DNA from 4 places in the Psychrobacter immobilis genome. Region 3 is predicted to be linked to each of the others. Evidence: predicted binding sites of a transcription regulator. Region 3 holds the regulator's gene; each other region holds the start of a gene.
The links. Region 3 encodes PhoB, which activates phosphate uptake and scavenging genes when phosphate is short. Its sites were predicted from a motif close to TGTCATNAANCTGTCATAA; they were not measured.
Positions count from the first base shown of each region.

Region 1: a site for PhoB is predicted at 3,195-3,213, ahead of JMW64_RS09260 (inorganic phosphate transporter). Genes of this name have one in related genera too.
Region 2: a site for PhoB is predicted at 3,077-3,095, ahead of JMW64_RS10155 (porin). Genes of this name have one in related genera too.
Region 4: a site for PhoB is predicted at 2,116-2,134, ahead of pstS (phosphate ABC transporter substrate-binding protein PstS). Genes of this name have one in related genera too.

Region 1 covers NZ_CAJGZV010000001.1:2,250,162-2,255,100, forward strand. The annotation lists gene JMW64_RS09255 (aminotransferase class I/II-fold pyridoxal phosphate-dependent enzyme) at 1-1,444, shown strand, start outside; gene JMW64_RS09260 (inorganic phosphate transporter) at 1,555-3,162, opposite strand; gene JMW64_RS09265 (ATPase) at 3,802-4,939, opposite strand, start outside.
Region 2 covers NZ_CAJGZV010000001.1:2,454,316-2,459,254, forward strand. The annotation lists gene JMW64_RS10150 (CTP synthase) at 15-1,649, opposite strand; gene JMW64_RS10155 (porin) at 1,845-2,939, opposite strand; gene JMW64_RS10160 (malate synthase G) at 3,673-4,939, opposite strand, start outside.
Region 3 covers NZ_CAJGZV010000001.1:2,900,619-2,905,557, forward strand. The annotation lists gene JMW64_RS12050 (M23 family metallopeptidase) at 184-786, shown strand; gene phoR (phosphate regulon sensor histidine kinase PhoR) at 783-1,886, opposite strand; gene phoB (phosphate regulon transcriptional regulator PhoB) at 1,967-2,671, opposite strand; gene dtd (D-aminoacyl-tRNA deacylase) at 2,827-3,282, opposite strand; gene asd (archaetidylserine decarboxylase) at 3,395-4,228, shown strand; gene JMW64_RS12075 (DUF1287 domain-containing protein) at 4,347-4,939, opposite strand, start outside.
Region 4 covers NZ_CAJGZV010000001.1:201,433-206,371, reverse strand. The annotation lists gene pstC (phosphate ABC transporter permease subunit PstC) at 1-683, opposite strand, end outside; gene pstS (phosphate ABC transporter substrate-binding protein PstS) at 880-2,043, opposite strand; TPP riboswitch at 2,336-2,479, shown strand; gene thiC (phosphomethylpyrimidine synthase ThiC) at 2,728-4,623, shown strand; gene JMW64_RS00875 (metallophosphoesterase family protein) at 4,803-4,939, opposite strand, start outside.

The sequences.
Region 1 (4,939 bases), 650 kb from region 3:
CTGCAGCGAAGGCTATCTGTTACGCGGCGAACTAAAAAATGACAGTGATAATAATAAAGAGGTGAGTAAAAGCGCTCATTCTCATAATAAGAATAGTCAAAACGCGTCATCTGCTCAAACTGACAAGATACATGACTCCCAAGCCAATCAAACGACTACAACTCCTACTATAGATACAAACTCACCAAATAACCCTATGAGTGGTCACACTATGAACACAATAAAAAAATCGGATAAATTACAAAATGTTTGCTACGACATTCGAGGCCCGCTATTACAAACAGCCAATAAGATGGAAGCAGAAGGCAAACGTATATTAAAGCTGAACGTCGGTAACCCAGCCCCCTTTGGTTTAGAAGCCCCGCATGAGATTTTGCGCGATGTGGCAATGAACCTACCAGACGCGACCGGTTATTCCGACTCGCAAGGGATTTTTTCAGCGCGTAAAGCCGTCTTACAGTACTACCAATCAAAAGGGTTGCTATCGGCAGTTGATGTCCGTGACGTCTATTTGGGCAACGGAGTTTCTGAGCTGATTGTAATGACCATGCAGGCCTTGATGAATGATGGTGACGAAGTGCTTATCCCAATGCCAGACTACCCGCTTTGGACGGCAGCGGCGAACCTAGCTGGTGGCACAGCGGTACATTATCGCTGTAATGAAGACGATAATTGGCATCCTGATATCGAAGATATTAAATCTAAAATCACCTCTAAAACCAAAGGTATCGTGGTGATTAACCCTAATAATCCAACGGGTTCACTTTATAGTGATGAATTACTCAAACAAATTATTGAGGTCGCTAAAGCACATGATTTAATCATCATGGCCGATGAAATTTATGATCGTATTCTTTATGATGATATGGTACACACCCCAATGAGCACCTTGACTGATGATGTGCTGGTGCTCTCATACAATGGCTTATCTAAATCGCATCGTATCGCGGGATTCCGCGCAGGTTGGATGATGGTGTCTGGCAAAAAGCACCATGCCACTGACTTTATCGAAGGCTTGGACATGTTAGCGTCTATGCGCTTGTGTTCCAACGTCCAAGGTCAATACGCTATTCAAACCGCGATGGGTGGCTATCAAAGCATGAAAGAGCTCACGTCAGAGCGTGGGCGCTTATATAAGCAGCGTGAAATGGCTGTGTCACGGCTTAATGCAATAAAAGGTATCTCTTGTACCATGCCACAAGGCGCGTTTTATTGCTTTCCAAAGATGGATCCTGATGTTTACCCTATCGAAGATGATATGGCATTTATGATGGATTTGCTTGTTGAAGAAAATGTCTTAATGGTGCAAGGAACAGGCTTTAACTGGGATAAGCCCGATCATTTCCGCTTGGTATTTTTACCAAACCTACATGATTTAGAGGATGCCATGGACCGCTTAGATCGCTTCTTTGCCAAAAAACGCAAACAATTTGGTACGGATTAGACGTTCAGTAACTATTAAAAACAGATATAAAAAAACGCTTATCGGCATGATGCTGATAAGCGTTTTTTATTTGAAATGTGCTTATAAATAACGTTAAATAAGCGTACGTGTTAAAAAATATTGACCAAAATAATATAACTGATTGCAGACATTGCCGCTGCTGCAGGAAGAGTAATGATCCATGCCAAACCGATAGGTTTCATCAACGCCCAATTGGTGTCTCTATTGACAATACCGATGCCAAGTACCGCGCCAACTAGCGTATGCGTGCTTGATACGGGCAGACCCATGGTTGATGCGCCCATAACCACTGCTGCCGCAGCCAATTCAGCTGAAAAACCAGAAGCGGGATGCATTTTTGCCAAGTTGGTACCAACCGTTTGAATGACTTCTTTGCCGATGAACCAAAGACCAACGATAAGCGCAACACCAAAGGTCAGCATGACAGCAGGCGGTACAGCGGCTTCAGTCGCAATGCTATTGGTACGGATAACATCCATAATCGCGGCAAAAGGGCCGACTGCATTGGCAATATCGTTTGAGCCGTGGCTAAAAGCAAAAGCAGAGGCGGTAAAGACTTGCATCCAGCTAAACATAATAAACGTCGCTTTGGTCAAATCCTCTTTATGTTTACCGCGGATACTCTTGGTATAGATAAAGGTCGCAAGCCACACTAGCGCTGCGATCATACCCATGATTAAAAAGCCTTGCAGTGTCGTCATGCCATTATTGACATTCTTTAGACCCTTAAAGATGACCAAAGAAGCCATGACCGCGCCGCCTGCAGCCGCAATGATAGGAACCCATTGCTTCAACGCTTTTAGCGTATCAAGGTTGCTGCGTTCATTTTCAATCTCATAAAGCTGTTTATAGTAGTCAGTCTCTAAATCTTCAACATCGCAATCGTCATCTTTGTAGATTTCTTGATCACGTAACATCGCTGACGTATAGGCAAGTTGTTCTGATTCTGTTAAACCGTCCAAAAATTCTTTGTGGTTTTGTTTTAAGGTTTTTTTGTCGCCTTTCAAAGTCGCAATGTGCGCCTCTGTTCTATCATTATATTCAATGATGTTTTTCTTAATCTGTCCATATAATACATAGGACAAAACGCCGCCCAATAGCGGTGACAATACCCAAGAAATCGCGATGGTGCCAATCGTACTCCAATTCACCGTTGATAATGCCATTTCAGTACCACCTAACGTGATACCTAATACAATAGAGCTACCAACAACGCCGCCAATAATGGCGTGCGTGGTCGAAACAGGCAGACCTTTTTTGGTGGCAAATAATAGCCAAAATGCGGCAGCGATGAGCGCTGACAGCATGACATAAATGAATTGGTTGGGCGTTACTGAAAGACCATCTAAATCGACAATGCCGCTTCGAATAGTATCGGTGACTTCACCACCTGCCAGTACGGCTCCGGACACTTCAAATATCGCTGCGATACCCAATGCCTGCGGGATAGTCAACGTCCCTGCACCTACTGAAGTACCAAAGGAGTTGGCGACATCGTTACCACCAATATTGAATGCCATAAAGACACCAAAAGCAGTGGCCACAATAAATAGCGTCGTCTGTTGACGCATCGTGTAATCTAGACCCCACCACAAAAAGTAGGCGGTCATCGCAATCAGTAAAATGGCAAAAAATAGATTTATTCTCATAGAACCGACTGATTTGACTGGCTCTGTAGAACTGTTGCTGATACCCATACGTTGATACGTCCTGCGTAAGCTGATTGAAATTATAGGCGGTTGATGACATTGCGCGGCTATTAATAATGCTCGTGATAGCTTCTGACATTAATATAACGTATATGAAACGCGCAATATGCTTGCTAAAAAACGGTTTTTCTTACTGCTATCTTGGTGCTCTACCCTAACGCTTATCTTTTATTTACTCGTATTTTATTTTACGTAAAGGCAGTAAATAAGGTAAAACACATCACTCAATATGTCACAAAGCCGCAAGGAATATTGCCAAATCGTCTGATTACAGCAGCTTGCGGCTTAGAGATGTCGTAGTAATAATTTTGGTGCTAATAACTGCTATTGTAAGAACCTTTGCCAAATTTATTAACCAGAGTGATTAAAATGTCTGTGTCAAAGGGTAAAAACACGCTACTCACTCAGTGAGTTTCGTGCACAGCAGGAGCTATTACGCGCCTATTATATTAAATATAAGCGCATAATGCATGATGATATTGCAAGATTTGTAACTGCCAGCATATGTGTTAGAAAACATCCTGCTGTAACGCAGCATTATACTCTCTTTCCCTGAATTTATTTAACGTTAAATATATAATTATGGCGCTTTGTAACCAGCTACCTAATTGAATGACCAATCACATATCAGCTGCCACACACCGCTGATAGTTGCTTAATCGCATGATCTAAAACATCCAAACGTGCTTGACGCTTCTCATTGGTCGCGATGACGCACCACGGTGCGTACTCTGTATCGGTACGTGCCAGCATATCCGCCGCAGACTGCACATAATCCGACCATTTATCACGGTTGCGCCAGTCATCGTCCGTCAGCTTAAACTGCTTGTGCGGTGTCTCCTGACGTGCCTCAAAACGTTTAAGCTGTTCTTTTTTATCGATAGCCAACCAGTATTTGATAACGATTGTCCCCGCCGCGGCTAAATCCGCCTCAAAGCGATTGATTTCATCGTAAGCACGCTGCCATTCCTCATCCGTGGCAAAACCCTCAATGCGCTCAACCAAAACGCGCCCATACCAAGTCCGATCAAAAATGGCAATACGGCTAATACGGTCGGTTTGCTCGTTCGGAAGTTTGGTCCAAAAACGCCATAGATAAGGATGTTGCAGCTCATATAGCATTGGCGCACTGATATTATAAATTTGATACTCGCGTGGGTCGAGCGGCGCCACCAATCTTTTGATCGCGCCACCTTTGCCAGCAGCGTCCATTCCTTCAAAGGCAAAAACGATATGACGCCCTTTGCGCGCACGCAGCAACTGGGCAAGGCGAACTTGTTTTTCTAACAACTCATCACGGTATTCCGACTTATCAATCTCTGCATCATCGATATTTTTTAGACATTTAGGAATTTTTACAGGTTCAAACTTTGCTGATTTGAGTGCTTGCTGAGCTTGCTTCTTAGCCTTCGATTTATCAGAGGTGTTTACTGTATTTTTTTTACTACTCATTAGCGCGGTTTGCATCGCTTGTAGCACTTCATGGCAAAAATGGTCAGCTGCATCTGACTTGTTATCACCATCAATGATGATCCAATCATCTTGCTGGCGTAGCAGAACGGTAGCCACTTGATTAAAGGTTTCAATAACTTTTTTACTATTCCAGTCAATTTGGTATAAAAACTGCGGATCGGCTTCATCGTCATTCAATCGCGCTTGCAATGTTTCAATATCCACATGGAACCAGCATTTAAGCAGTCGGGTTTGATTGGCAGCTAGGTCTTGTTCGAATGCTTGTAGCTTAATAAGCTGCTGCTGTAAATAT
Region 2 (4,939 bases), 450 kb from region 3:
TTATACGTTAACGATTATTTGTTTTCGTTATAGTTCTTAGCCGCTTTTACAAAGCTGTTGAACAGTGGATGACCACCGCGTGGCGAGCTGGTAAATTCAGGATGGAACTGTACGGCGACAAACCAAGGATGATCAGCAATCTCGACCGATTCTACTAGATGCTGCTTGGCAGAATAACCAGATATGGTCATGCCTGCTTGCTCTAATGGCTCGATATAGCGATTGTTCATCTCATAACGATGACGATGACGCTCAGTGATATTTTTGGCGCCATAGATTTGGCTAAGCTTGCTACCAGCAACCAATTCGGCTTGCTGCGCGCCTAGACGCATGGTGCCGCCAAGGTCAGAGTCATCGCTACGAATCTGTAATTCGCCGCGCTCATCTAACCACTCAGTGATGAGACCAATGATAGGCTCTGCCGTTTTGCGATCAAACTCAGAAGAGTTGGCATCGATTTTGAGTACATTACGCGCGTACTCAATCACTGCTAGCTGCATACCAAGGCAAATACCTAAATATGGCACGTTGTTTTCACGAGCATAAGTGATGGCTTTTATCTTACCATTGGTACCACGCTCACCAAAACCACCCGGTACTAGGATGGCATCGGCATTGTGTAGCTGCGCCAATAGGCTGTCATCGTCTTCTAGACGCTCAGCATCAACATAGTCAATTTTGACATCGGCTTTATGAGTGATGCCAGCATGCAGCAGTGCTTCGTTGATCGATTTATAAGCATCAGGTAACTCGACGTATTTACCAACCATCGCTACCGTAAGACTCATTTCAGGATTAAGCTGCGCTTCAACCACTTTGTCCCAATCACTTAAATCTGCTTCTGGTACATCTAAACCAAAACGCTCACAGATCAAATCATCAAGATCCTGCTCATGAAGCGTGCGTGGAATCTGATAAATACTTTGCGCATCTTCACACATAATAACCGCACGCTCTTCCACATTGGTGAACAGCGCTATTTTGCGACGGTTGTCTTGCGAGATGTGGTGATCAGAGCGGCAAATCAATATATCAGGCTGCAAACCGATAGAACGTAGCTCTTTTACTGAATGCTGCGTTGGTTTGGTTTTAGTTTCGCCTGCACTAGCAATATAAGGTACGAGCGTCAAATGCATCAGCATGGCTCTATTGCGACCAAGCTCTACTTGCATTTGGCGGACGGCTTCCATAAATGGTAACGATTCGATGTCACCAACGGTACCGCCAATCTCAATAATGGCGATATCATAACCTTCACCACTGGCTAAGATTTTACTCTTAATTTCATCAGTGATATGTGGAATAACTTGTACTGTACCACCAAGATATTCACCACGGCGCTCTTTATTTAGAACGTTTTGATAGATACGACCACTAGTAAAGTTATTGCTCTTACTCATTTTTGAATGGCGTAAGAAGCGCTCATAGTAACCCAAATCTAAATCAGTCTCTGCACCATCTTCGGTGACGAATACTTCGCCATGCTGGAATGGGCTCATCGTACCTGGATCGACGTTGATGTACGGATCCATCTTGGTCATCGTAACGGTCACGCCACGGGCTTCTAAGACCGCTGCAAGAGAGGCTGCGGTGATACCTTTTCCTAGTGAGGACACTACCCCACCGGTCACAAATATAAACTTGGTCATAGTACTCTGTCGGTAATTGGTAAAGAAGGATTTTACTAAAAATACGTCAAAAAATATAGGGCAAAAGCACAAACTCTTTGAAACATTCAAGTTTTAGTACTTAGCTATTATAACGCACTACCCACTCAAAAAGGATATAACAAAAAAAACTCACCCCGAAGGATGAGTTTTTATAATCAGATTCTAATGCTTAGATTAGAACTTGTATTCTAGACCAGTACCAACTACCAATACTTCTGCATCGCCTCTTGCGTCAGCCATGATATCATCGTTATAAATATCTTTAATATTAGTGTTATATCTATAGTTAACATTATCAGCTTTATTTAAGCCTGCATAGGCATGAGCAATGATATTGTCTTTATAGAAGTATTTACCACCAACAACGATTTGATCTGAATCAGAGTTATCAAAACCATTTAAGTTAGTAGTATTGTTGTACTGTGCGTATACAGACGCTGGACGGGCAAAGTTAGTTAACCCCATCTCGCCACTAATAACGAAACCTTTCTCTTTATCAGAAGAACCATTATAGTCAGCTACTTGATATAGCGCGCCTAGCATTACAGGTGCTGCCATAAACTTGGCTAGATCTACAGTAGCAGTACCACGGATTATATCACCATTGATGTTTTGGTCTTTGTCATAAGCCACACCAGCAGTGAAGCCAGTACCTTGGTCAAACATCATTGCAACGCCGAAACCTGCGTCATCAGAGTTATCACCATCTACATCATTAGAGCTGTACATTGCAGACAGTTGTAACGGTAGACCATTGTACTTAGGTGCAGTCCAAATGATTGAGCTTGCAAGACGATTACTGTCAGCCATATTTAATGCTGCAACTGTTTCACTTTCGTTTTCAGTTTGACCTAGGTTATCCCAGTAACCTTGGTTCACAACAACGTTATCAATACGAGCTAGCGTTGATTGGTTTTTACCAGCACGGAACTCACCGAACTGCTTGTTGTTTAAACCAAGGAATGTATCACGGTTAGTAAAAGTAGCGTTATCACCAGTGACACTTGTGCCGTACTCTAACTGATAGATAACATCAGTATTGGTAGTCATGGCTTCAGAGCCCTTAAAACCTAGACGTGAAGCATGAGAATTAATCTCTACTTGATCTTCACCATAATTAACCTTGCTGTTGTCAGCAACAGCACGACCATCAAAATCAACATCGATATAATCAGCAGCTACAAAAGCTTTACCATAGATAGTCGGTGCTGCATTGGCTGCAGATACAGATAAGGCAGCAACTGCTGTAGCTAAAAGTAGTTTTTTCATGGGGTATCTCCACTTTACAATTTTAGTAATAAGCTAGCTATGATTAGCTGGTGCTCATAATGGTATCGTCACAAATCCTCAAAGATATAATGTGTAACTGGCTACCGAGATTAGTCAGAAACAAGTGTGGCGAAGTTCTATTACAGTAAGATGAAAAAAACAATGACTTACATAACTGCGATTAAAAAGTAACTGCCATGTAATCTTAGGTCTTTATCGCTCCGTTGCGTAACATCCGTTACCAAACTCATACTTCGAATACAAGCATAACAACTTTGACATAATTTGCAACATTTTTTTTAGATTTTTAAACCCAGTATTTGTTGAATGCCATATCTACTATAGAATGTAGGTCATTGTAAAAAAATCCCTATCCGCTCAAATAGATAAAGATATTATTGATTAATATAATTACCAAGAACTTGAAACTAGCGTAATCAATACCATTTGATTAGCAAACATAAAGCCCTACTTGTTCATTAACAAGTAGGGCTAATAAAAAATAATAAATGTGATTTATGACATACTGACAGTCACAATTGAGATCGGAAAATTGCTATAGTAGAGCAGCAAAAAGGTATTTTCACTGCTCTTGTTTCCAGACTACAACCTTAGTCAATGGCTATTACAGACTCCTTATTAAGTATAAAAACCAAGAAGAAGCTTAGTCAGTCATGACAGTATTATAATAGAATGTCAAGTATGCCATATTCTAATATTAACCTGCGCAATATTAGCAGCCTGCTTTTAGATCAAGACGTGCCTGATGTAATAATGGCTCAGTATAGCCACTTGGCTGCTCGCGACCTTTAAATACCAAATCACAAGCCGCTTTGAATGCATAAGAGTGGTCAAAGTTATCTGCCATCGTCTGATAGTCGCTATCGCCTGCATTTTGCTCATCAACCACTTTTGCCATACGCTTCATCGTATCCATCACTTGCTGCTCGCTCACGACATCGTGATGCAACCAGTTGGCAATGTGTTGACTTGAGATACGTAAGGTCGCACGGTCTTCCATCAGACCCACATCATTGATATCCGGTACTTTAGAACAACCAACGCCTTGATTTACCCAACGCACAACATATCCTAAGATGCCCTGAGCATTATTGTCTAGCTCTTGCTGCTTCTCTTCATCAGTCCAGTTGATATTTTTTGCTAATGGAATGGTTAAAATGTCGTCTAGACTGGCACGCTCACGTGATTTTAGACTGTCTTGAACGTCAGCAACACTCACTTGATGATAGTGCATGCTGTGTAAAGTTGCCCCTGTTGGTGACGGTACCCATGCTGTACTGGCTCCAGACTTAGGATGTGCAGCTTTGGTGTCCATCATCTCTTTCATCTCGTCAGGCTTCGCCCACATGCCTTTACCAATCTGAGCAACACCCTGTAGACCAGTCTCTAAACCGATATCAACGTTCCACTGCTCGTAGGCTGGCTGCCATGCTTGTGACTTCATCTCACCCTTAGGTACAAATGGACCTGCATTCATGCTGGTATGCATCTCATCACCAGTACGATCTAAGAACCCTGTGTTGATGAAAATGACACGCTCTTTCGCTTGACGGATGGCTTCTTTCAAGTTGACCGTCATACGGCGCTCTTCATCCATGATACCGATTTTGATGGTATTACGCTTTAAGCCTAATAAGTCTTCTACTGCGTTGAATAAATCGTTGGCCATTTTGACTTCTTCAGGACCATGCATTTTTGGCTTAACGATATACATTGAACCTTTACGTGAATTCGATAGCGCATTCTTACCTTTAAGGTCATTGAGCGTCAATAGTGGTGTAATCAAGCCATCCATCAAGCCTTCAAATATTTGTTCTTGACCATCACCCAAGTCGACCAATATTGCAGGGTTTTGCATGAGGTGACCGACGTTACGAATCAGCAATAACGAACGACCTGGCAGGATAAGCTTACCACCATCTGGGGTGGTGTATTCACGATCTGGATTTTGCTGACGTGTGCGGGTTTTTCCACCTTTT
Region 3 (4,939 bases):
ATAGATAGCAATAATAGATAGCAACATTGGTATTTTATGTAACGTTTTAAAAATACGTAAAATTTAAAAGAAACGTTATGTTTATGGGGATAAAAACCTGAGATAACAATGGCATACAAAGAATAGACGACTTCACTTATATAATAATAAGAAAAACTAATTTAAAAAACTAAAGAGAGATAGATGCCAGCAGATAGCAGTAACCCGCAATCAAAGCCAAAGAAAAGGCCAACCTTTTTAAGCCGTGTACTCAGTGTGCTCATTAAAGCGGCTATATTGTTGATGCTATTATTTGTATTTGATAGGCTCTTACCCAGTATCAGCCAACAAACTCAGTCATTTGTAATAGCAAAATGGCAACAGCTCAGTTTGTTACAGCAAGAACTACCGACGGAAAACTGCTTACCCAGTCCACTTCCAGAACAACATCTAACAGATACATGGGGCGCTGCACGCAGTCAAGGTCGCAGTCATGAAGGTATCGATATCTTTGCCCCACGAGGCACACCAATACGAGCCACGACACAAGGCATCGTCAGCAAAGTTGGTGAAAATACGTTAGGCGGTCGTGTGGTGGTCGTGGTTGGACCAGGCGGCGCAGGGCATTATTATGCGCATTTAGAAGATTATGCAGATATTAGTCCAAACGACTGGGTCGATGCTGGCGATATCATCGGCTACGTCGGCGACAGTGGTAATGCAAAAGGTACGCCGCCACATGTGCATTATGGTATTTATATCAATGGTAGTGCAGTGAACCCCTATCCACTTTTACAAAAAGATTAGGGTATCGCAGCTGATCTAATGTGGGCAGCTGGAAATACCATACTGAACGTCGAGCCCAGCCCTTCTACTGATTCAATTTGTAAATTAGCCTCATGCTGATATAAAACGTGTTTAACGATTGCCAAACCTAGCCCTGTGCCGCCAGTCGCCCGACTACGACCTTTATCAATACGATAAAAGCGCTCCGTCAACCGTGCGATATGCTCAGGTGCAATACCAATACCGTTGTCTTCGACGGCAAATCGGCAACCTTCTGACGTTTTTGTCCAGCTAATGGCGATATTACCGCCCTTGGGCGTGTATTTGATGGCATTAATCACCAGATTAGAAAGCGCGCTATTTAGATACATCTCTGAGCCATACAGTCCGTCATAAGTGTCTATCTGCAAGTGAATGGTATGCCCATATTCTTGATTGTACGCTTGCGCATCATCATAAACATGGGTCAGCAGCTTGGTCATATCAATATAACTGAGCTCATGGGTTTCTTCGATTTCGATGCGAGATAACAGCAATAAGTCATTTACAATTCTATTCATACGCGCAGTCTGTTGGCTCATCAGCTCAAACCCGCGCTTCCAATGCGGCGGCATATCTGGCTGATCCGAAAAATTTTCTAGATAACCCATCATGACGGTCAACGGTGTGCGTAACTCATGCGAGACATTCGCCACAAAATCGCGGCGCATCTCCTCCAAATGATGCAAGCGCGTCACATCATAAATAATGAGCAGCTTCTCATCGCCAAAAGGCGTGAGCTCACACTTTAAATAACGCTTGGGCGCGCGCCACGAGACAATGTGCACACCATCCTGAGCACCATCGTTAGGGTTGGTCGTCGCCTGATAATACTGACGAAATTCAGGCGCACTGATAAAGTCAAAAATGCACTTACCTTTATCTGATAATTGTAACAACATTAAATCTTCGGCGGCCTGATTCCACCATTCGAGCCCATCATCGTCATTGAGCAAAACCACCGCATCACGCAATGCGCGTAGTGCGCTTCTAATTTTTTTGAGTTGATCTGTTGTATTCTGCTGAGTTGCTAGCAGTGACTTATTTTGTTGGTCGCCTTGAGCCGATATTAGGGTGTTCATCCATCATCCTTATCACTATTCGCCGTTTTTCACTGTGCTGCGATTAACATACTGCTTTTATAGCGAATAAAAACCGTCAGTTAAATTGGTTCAATAAAGCTAGAAAATCGATAGCCTGTCCCGCGTACTGTCTGTATCAACGTATCACATTGATGCGGTCGTAGTAATGTCCGCAAACGTTTGATATGCACATCAATGGTTCTATCTTCGATATATACATTACCGCCCCATACTTGGTCTAGCAGCTGCGTCCGCGTATAGGCACGCTCTGGATGACTCATAAAAAATGCCAGTAATCGATATTCCGTAGGACCAACATCAACCACTTTACCAGCCGCTGTCACCCGCTGACTTTTGGGATCAAGGCTCAGATTGCCGATTTCGATAGGTTTATCACTACTGAGCGCGTTACTACGCCGCAATACTGCTTTGATTCTGGATATTAACTCTCGTGTCGAAAAAGGCTTGGTCATATAATCATCAGCACCAGCATCAAGGCCATGCACCTTGCTGTCCTCTTCACTTTTAGCCGTCAACATAATGACTGGTATCTCAGCGAGTAGCTCATCGTTTTTGAGCAGTCGACAAAAATCAATGCCACTTTTATCGCCGGGCAGCATCCAATCTAGCAAAATCAGCGCCGGGCGGTGATCGACCACTTGTTGGTGCGCCTCAGATACATCTGCTGCCTGCAGACTATCAAATCCCGCCATCTCTAGCGTCATGACGATCATTTCACGAATCGCAGGTTCATCTTCAACAATCAAAATTTGCTCATTATACATACGGCATTCTCAGTGTTAGAGGACAACATTTAGCTGACAAAAAGGCGATAAATGCTCGCCTGCTGCTCCCTATTAAACGGGGTAATTATGACAGTTTAATGACATTCAACTTTTAAGCGGTTCATAAGTCTAATGACGGCTAATGCTTGGTTTACTCAATTTACTTCTAACAAGAAATTCAATGGCCCATCATTGACGCTCGACACTTGCATATTGGCACCAAATTGACCAGTTGCCACGTTTGGATGTTGCGTGTTGGCATAGGCGACCAATTGCGCAAACAATGCTTGCGCCGCATCAGGTGCCATCGCACCACCAAAGTCAGGGCGGCGACCCTTGTCTGTTTTTGCCATTAGCGTAAACTGTGATACCAATAACAGTCCACCACCAACTTGCTGGACGTTTTTATCCAGTTTGCCGTACTTGGCAGGATCATCGTCATTGTCAAAAATACGATAGGTGAGGATTTTATCCACCATGCGCTGGGCGCTTGTTAGGTCGTCATCAGGCCCTAAACCAATATAAGCCAATATGCCTTGCTCAATCGTACCAACACACTGCGCATCGACGGTGACACTAGCATGGCGTACGCGCTGTATAAGTGCTTTCATTTACGGATTCCTTACCAATTATGCCCATACAATAATACGCCGTCCATGATAAAATACGGCCATTCTCTTGCTTATTAATTATTACATCACACCCTATTTTGGTAGCCTCATTATGAATGTATTCACTACTTTACAACAGCTTGTCCCGCAGCAGCAACTGAGTAAAGTTGCTGGGCGCCTAGCCGCTAGCCGCCATCCTTATGTTAAACGCACGTTTATCCGCAGCTTTGCTAAAGCCTACAACGTCAGCTTGGACGAGTATGAGCGCCAAAGTCTCAACGCCTATGAGAGCTTTAATGATTTTTTTACTCGTGAGCTAAAAGAAGACGCGCGCCCTATCGACATAACGCCTAATGGTATCGTCAGTCCTGCCGATGGTATTATCTCGCAGTTGGGTCAAATTGACGACCATAAATTGCTCCAAGCAAAAGGTCGCTATTATGACGTTGGTCAACTGCTTGCTGACAGTGAAGATGGCCGCTATTTTGCGGATGGGAGTTTTGCAACGGTTTATCTTGCCCCCAGTAACTATCACCGTGTACATATGCCCTTCGCCGGCACTCTGACCAAAACCCGTTATGTACCGGGTACGCTGTTTTCGGTCAACAATACTACGGCGGCGAACGTGCCAGACTTATTTGCGCGTAATGAACGCTTGGTTTGTCTGTTTGATACAGCATATGGTAAAGCAGCGGTGGTGATGGTTGGGGCGATGATTGTCGCTGGTATCGAAACGGTGGCAACTGGTAAAATTGCCCGCACTGATGATATTCAAGAAGCTGAGCACAATATGAGCTTTGAGAAAGGCGATGAGCTGGGTCGTTTTTATTTAGGCTCAACCGCAATTGTCATTCTACCAAAAGGCGCAAAAGCAGATTGGCAAGACAGTATGAAAGCCGATAGTGTGGTAAAAATGGGACAGCTACTAGGGACTACTAACGCTTAATAATTGAGCGATTTAATGACTTAAAAAAGCTCAGTCCAGCATCCTAATCTATGTTGAACTGAGCTTTTTATTGTGGGTAATTATCTTATCGCAACATACTAGTTAATAAAGAAAGTAGTCAATAACGAAAGTGCTTGAGAATAGGATAAGCAAATAAGATGTTTTCTTCTTGCGTACCGCGTCCGATATTGTGAATAATCAGCGGTGTACCATCCGCAGCGACTTTATCGGAGACAATACCTGTATGCGGCAAATTACCATTCGGTAGCCGCCACGTCACCACATCCCCTGCTTGAAAACTGGCTTTATCAGTCGTCGATAATGTCTTTGCGTGACGCGCAAAAAACACTTCAAGATTGGGCACTCGGCGATGATCGATATTCTTATCGGTTGATTTCAGCCCCCAAGTCTTTGGATAAGCCGACCAATTTGACATCATATCATGGTTGACTAATTGCTGTAGATCTATATTTTGCAAGCGATAAGCACGGACGATAACATCGGTACAGACGCCAGTTTCTATCGGCACATCGCCACGCGGAAAATCCAACTTGCGGTAAGCAGGATCATAGCTGGCGGTAATGCCGATCTGTTTTTTGGCATCGTGCGCCAGTTTATCACCATTACTAATAGGTGCGGCAGCCTGAGTTAGTTGCGCCAAAGTTAATAGGCTAACAAAGACGAGCGATTTAGCGAAAACCTTATAAGTGC
Region 4 (4,939 bases), 2.7 Mb from region 3:
CCAACCACGCCAGCTTTGGTATACGGCAAAATGATCTTGAACATGACTTCCCACGTCGTTGCGCCCATACCATATGCCGACTCTTTGAGTAGGTCTGGCACGACCGAAAAAACATCGCGCATGGTGGCGGCGATAAATGGAATAATCATGATGGCCAGTACCAACGAGGCGGTAAACATACCCAATCCCATTGGTGCGCCCGTAAATAGCTTGCCAATGATAGGCAATGGACCGACGTGCTCAATAAACCAAGGCTGAATATGATCGCCAAAGAACGGCGCAAAGACAAACAATCCCCACATACCGTAAATGATAGAAGGAATACCCGCTAATAACTCAATGGCAATACCAAGTGGTTTTTTGAGGAAGGTTGGGCACATCTCGGTCAAAAATATGGCAATGCCAAAACTGATTGGTACTGCAATGAGAATAGCTATAAATGACGTTACTAGCGTGCCATAAATAGGGGCAAGAGCCCCGTACTCATTGGCGACCGTATCCCAATTATTACTGGTATAAAATCCAAGACCAAATGTTTGAATGCTCGGCCACGCTCCGATGATTAAGGAGACTAAAATGCCGCCCAACGATAAGAGTACTAATATGGCAAAAGCCTTAGTAGCATTCACAAACAATAAGTCATAGCGCTTTTGTTTAGCCAGTTGGGACCTTAAATCATTCATAAGTGTCTCAGCATTAAATAGAATCAAGTCAAAATAGTAGAAGCATTCATTCGGTTTTATCACAACAAACTTGTCATCAAACTTGCTGTGATAAAACCTCTCAAATAACTACCGGAGAATAGTTATTCGAGAGGATAACTCGAAAGGGACTAGTAAGGCACTGACAAGGTATTAAAGAATATTTAGCAGAAACAGGTTACTGAGCAGGCTTATACACAGGCTGTCCATCACTGCCTTTTACCTCGTTCCATTTTTCCTTGAATAAGGCAACCGCTGCATCAGAGAATGGTACGTAATCGAGTGCCATAGCATCGTCATCACCTTGGGTATAAGCCCAATCAAAGAAGTTCAACACGCCAGCCACTTGCTGAGGATTCTCTGGTTGCTTATGTACTAGGATAAAGGTCGCAGCAGCGATCGGCCATGCTTGCTCAGTCTCAGAGTTGGTGATGACTTTATAAAAGCCTGCTTGCTGTGACCAGTCGATATCACCTGCCGCAGCAAATGTCTCAGCAGATGGCTGAACGACGTTGCCAGCAGCGTTTTTCAATGCAGTATGTGACATGTTGTTTTGCTTGGCATAAGCATACTCAACGTAGCCGATAGAGTTTTTCATACGATTTACGTAGCTTGAAACCCCTTCGTTACCTTTACCACCTGCACCAGTCGCAGACGTTGGCCATTTGACTGTTTTATCAACACCAACTGTGTCTTTCCAGTCTGGCGAGACTTTAGCAAGATAATCCGTAAAGTTAAACGTTGTGCCAGAACCATCTGAGCGGAATACTGTCGTAATAGCTGCATCAGGCAAAGTCAAATCTGGGTTCATGGCTTTGATGGCTGGGTCATTCCAGTTGCTAATCTTACCCAAATAGATGTCTGCCAACGTTGCACCGTCTAATTTCAACGCGCCCGGCTCAATACCATCGATGTTGACGATTGGCACGACGCCACCGATAACCGTCGGAAACTGAATCAAGCCTGCTGCGTCTAGCTCTTCAGGCGTCATCGGCGCGTCAGACGCCCCAAAATCGACTGTTTTTGATTCGATTTGTTTGATACCACCAGAAGAGCCAATCGATTGGTAATTGACTTGGCCACCGGTAGCAGCGTTGTAGTCGTAAGACCATTTAGCATAAATAGGCTGCGGGAACGATGCCCCTGCACCCGTGATATTCATAGCGATATTCTCAGCAGATTTAAAACCTGCTGCAGAAGCAGATGTTGTCTGAGTAGTTGCTTCAGTGGTGGTGACAGCGCTACTGCTATCCGCAGCTGGCTCTGTCGTTTCAGTCGATTTATTACATGCCGTAAGCACTAATGTACAACTAACGGCCACTGCTAATAACGAATAACGCATGTAGGACTCCTAAAGTTTAACAACGATACAAAAAAGCATTGTTTATGACATGCGTGCTATCTTGCCAAATCTTTATGACAGTTTAATGACAACCTCCAGAATCTTTCATTCGCTTTACATAATATTTAGATAAGCTATCTACAGCTCAGTAATATCAAGTGATTTCAATCACTGGTACTCTAGAGTCGTTCTCATAAAAACATCGAACCTCAAACTCAACGCCTGATATTTTCATCTAAATATCATTAGCCCTCATTGCAGAACTTTGTTAGTATTGATGTGATTTACAACACTGACAGACTCGGGGTGCGGTGTATTATCGGCTCACTTTATAAGCTTTCCTTATTAAAGTAGTCGCCTTTATACATTCGCTGAGAGATCACCCGCCGAACCTGATGCGGTTAGTACCGACGCAGGGAAGTCTTAAGCACTTTGTTATTTATGGCAAAGGACGTGCAGAAATGCCTTTTTTATCCTCATTACTATCTTAATGTGCGTGATGTGCTATTAAGTAGTGAAGACTGATATAAAGCTGCGTCCAACGTTTGATGAGCATCATCCGTGACTATATTATTTGGTCGTAGGCTGATGCTCATGAGCTGAATTTGTCTGGATCACAGATGCTCCCCCCGCAGCTACTGGCGGTGTTGCTTTTATTCAAAAACCAACACGCTAGGACAGCATATGACAACTTTATTAGCCACTTCTCCTTCTCAAAAACCTTCTAAGACAGATGCGTTAAAGACCCCTGCTCACCGCAGTGCCAGTGATGCGCGCTTCGAGGAAGATGCGCGTGATTTGCATCGCATCTTACCTGCTTCGCGCAAAGTCTATATCGAAGGCTCTAGATCCGATATTCAAGTACCCATGCGTGAAATCACCCTTGATCCTACCCCTGTGCAAGGCGTCCCTGAAAGCGAATGGGAGCAAAATCCACCGTTTTATGTCTATGACACCTCTGGCGTGTATACCGACCCCAACGTCGAGATTGATTTGACCAAAGGCTTGCCGAAACTGCGTGAAGGTTGGATAAATGAGCGCGGTGATACCGAGCAATTAAGCGGACTGTCTAGCTTTTATGGAATGGCACGCGCCCGCGATATCAGCACTGCCAATCTACGATTTGCTCATATCGATAAACCTCGCCGCGCCAAAGATGTCGATGGCAAAGCTGGCAACGTCACGCAGATGTACTATGCACGCCGCGGCATTATCACCCCTGAGATGGAATACATCGCCATTCGCGAAACGCAAAAACAGCATGAGCTGACCGATATGCGTCAACATGACGGTGAAAACTTTGGCGCTAATACGCCGACGGTTATCACTCCTGAGTTTGTGCGGAGTGAAGTGGCTGCAGGTCGCGCCATTATCCCAAATAACATCAATCACCCTGAATCTGAGCCGATGATTATCGGGCGTAATTTTTTGGTAAAAATTAATGCCAATATTGGTAACTCAGCGCTCGGCTCTTCTATCGATGAAGAGGTGTCTAAAATGACGTGGGCCACGCGTTGGGGTGCGGATAACATCATGGATTTGTCGACTGGCAATCATATTCACGAAACGCGCGAATGGCTGATTCGTAACTCGCCAGTGCCGATTGGTACTGTACCGATTTACCAAGCGCTAGAAAAAGTCGATGGCGTGGCTGAAGATTTAACGTGGGAGATATTCCGCGATACGCTGATTGAGCAAGCCGAACAAGGTGTCGATTACTTTACTATCCATGCGGGTGTTTTATTAGAGTACGTGCCGCTAACTGCTGGACGCTTAACGGGCATCGTCTCGCGTGGCGGATCTATCATGGCGCAGTGGTGCATGTTTCATAATAAAGAGAGCTTTTTATATACTCATTTTGAAGATATATGTGAAATCATGAAGCAGTACGATGTGGCGTTTAGTCTAGGCGATGGCTTACGTCCAGGCTGTTTGCAAGATGCCAATGACGAGGCGCAATTTGGTGAGCTGCGTACCCTTGGCGAGTTGACCCAAGTGGCGTGGAGGCATGACGTACAGGTCATGATTGAAGGTCCGGGGCACGTGGCGATGAACCGTATTAAAGAGAATATGGACTTGCAATTAGAAGTTTGTGCCGACGCACCTTTTTATACCTTAGGACCCTTAACCACCGATATCGCACCCGGTTATGACCATATCACCAGTGCAATTGGTGCGGCAATGATCGGCTGGTTTGGTACCGCGATGCTGTGCTATGTGACGCCAAAAGAGCATTTAGGTCTGCCTAATAAAAAAGATGTTAAAGACGGTATCATCACTTATAAAATCGCTGCTCATGCCGCCGACCTTGCCAAAGGACATCCGGGCGCACAAGCTCGTGATAATGCGTTATCTAAAGCCCGATTTGAATTCCGCTGGGACGACCAATTCAATCTGGCGCTCGACCCAGATACCGCCCGTGAGTTCCATGATGAAACCTTGCCTAAAGACGCGCATAAGACGGCGCACTTTTGCTCGATGTGTGGACCTAAGTTTTGCTCGATGAAAATCACTCAGAACGTGCGGGATTATGCGGCAGGACTGGATAAAGATGCCGCTAACCAAAAAGTTATTTCATAAATAGATGACTTAATGGATATGAATCATTTGATTGAGGTGATAAATATACTAGCGAAGGATGTCAGTTATATAGAGAGATGTAGGCAACCTATATAGCAGCGCATCAAAAAAGCTCAAACCTGATAATCAGGTTCGAGCTTTTTTTAAAATAACTCTTAACATCTTTAAAAACTAAATACTCAATTCAGTGGATATTTTTTCTCAATTTTTCGAATTTCATCAATACCTCCAGATTCTAGCTTGGAAACAATGTAAAACTCTTTGTCACTGCCAAAATTATCTAGGGCATTATTGAGTCCTTTTATGTACTCATAAA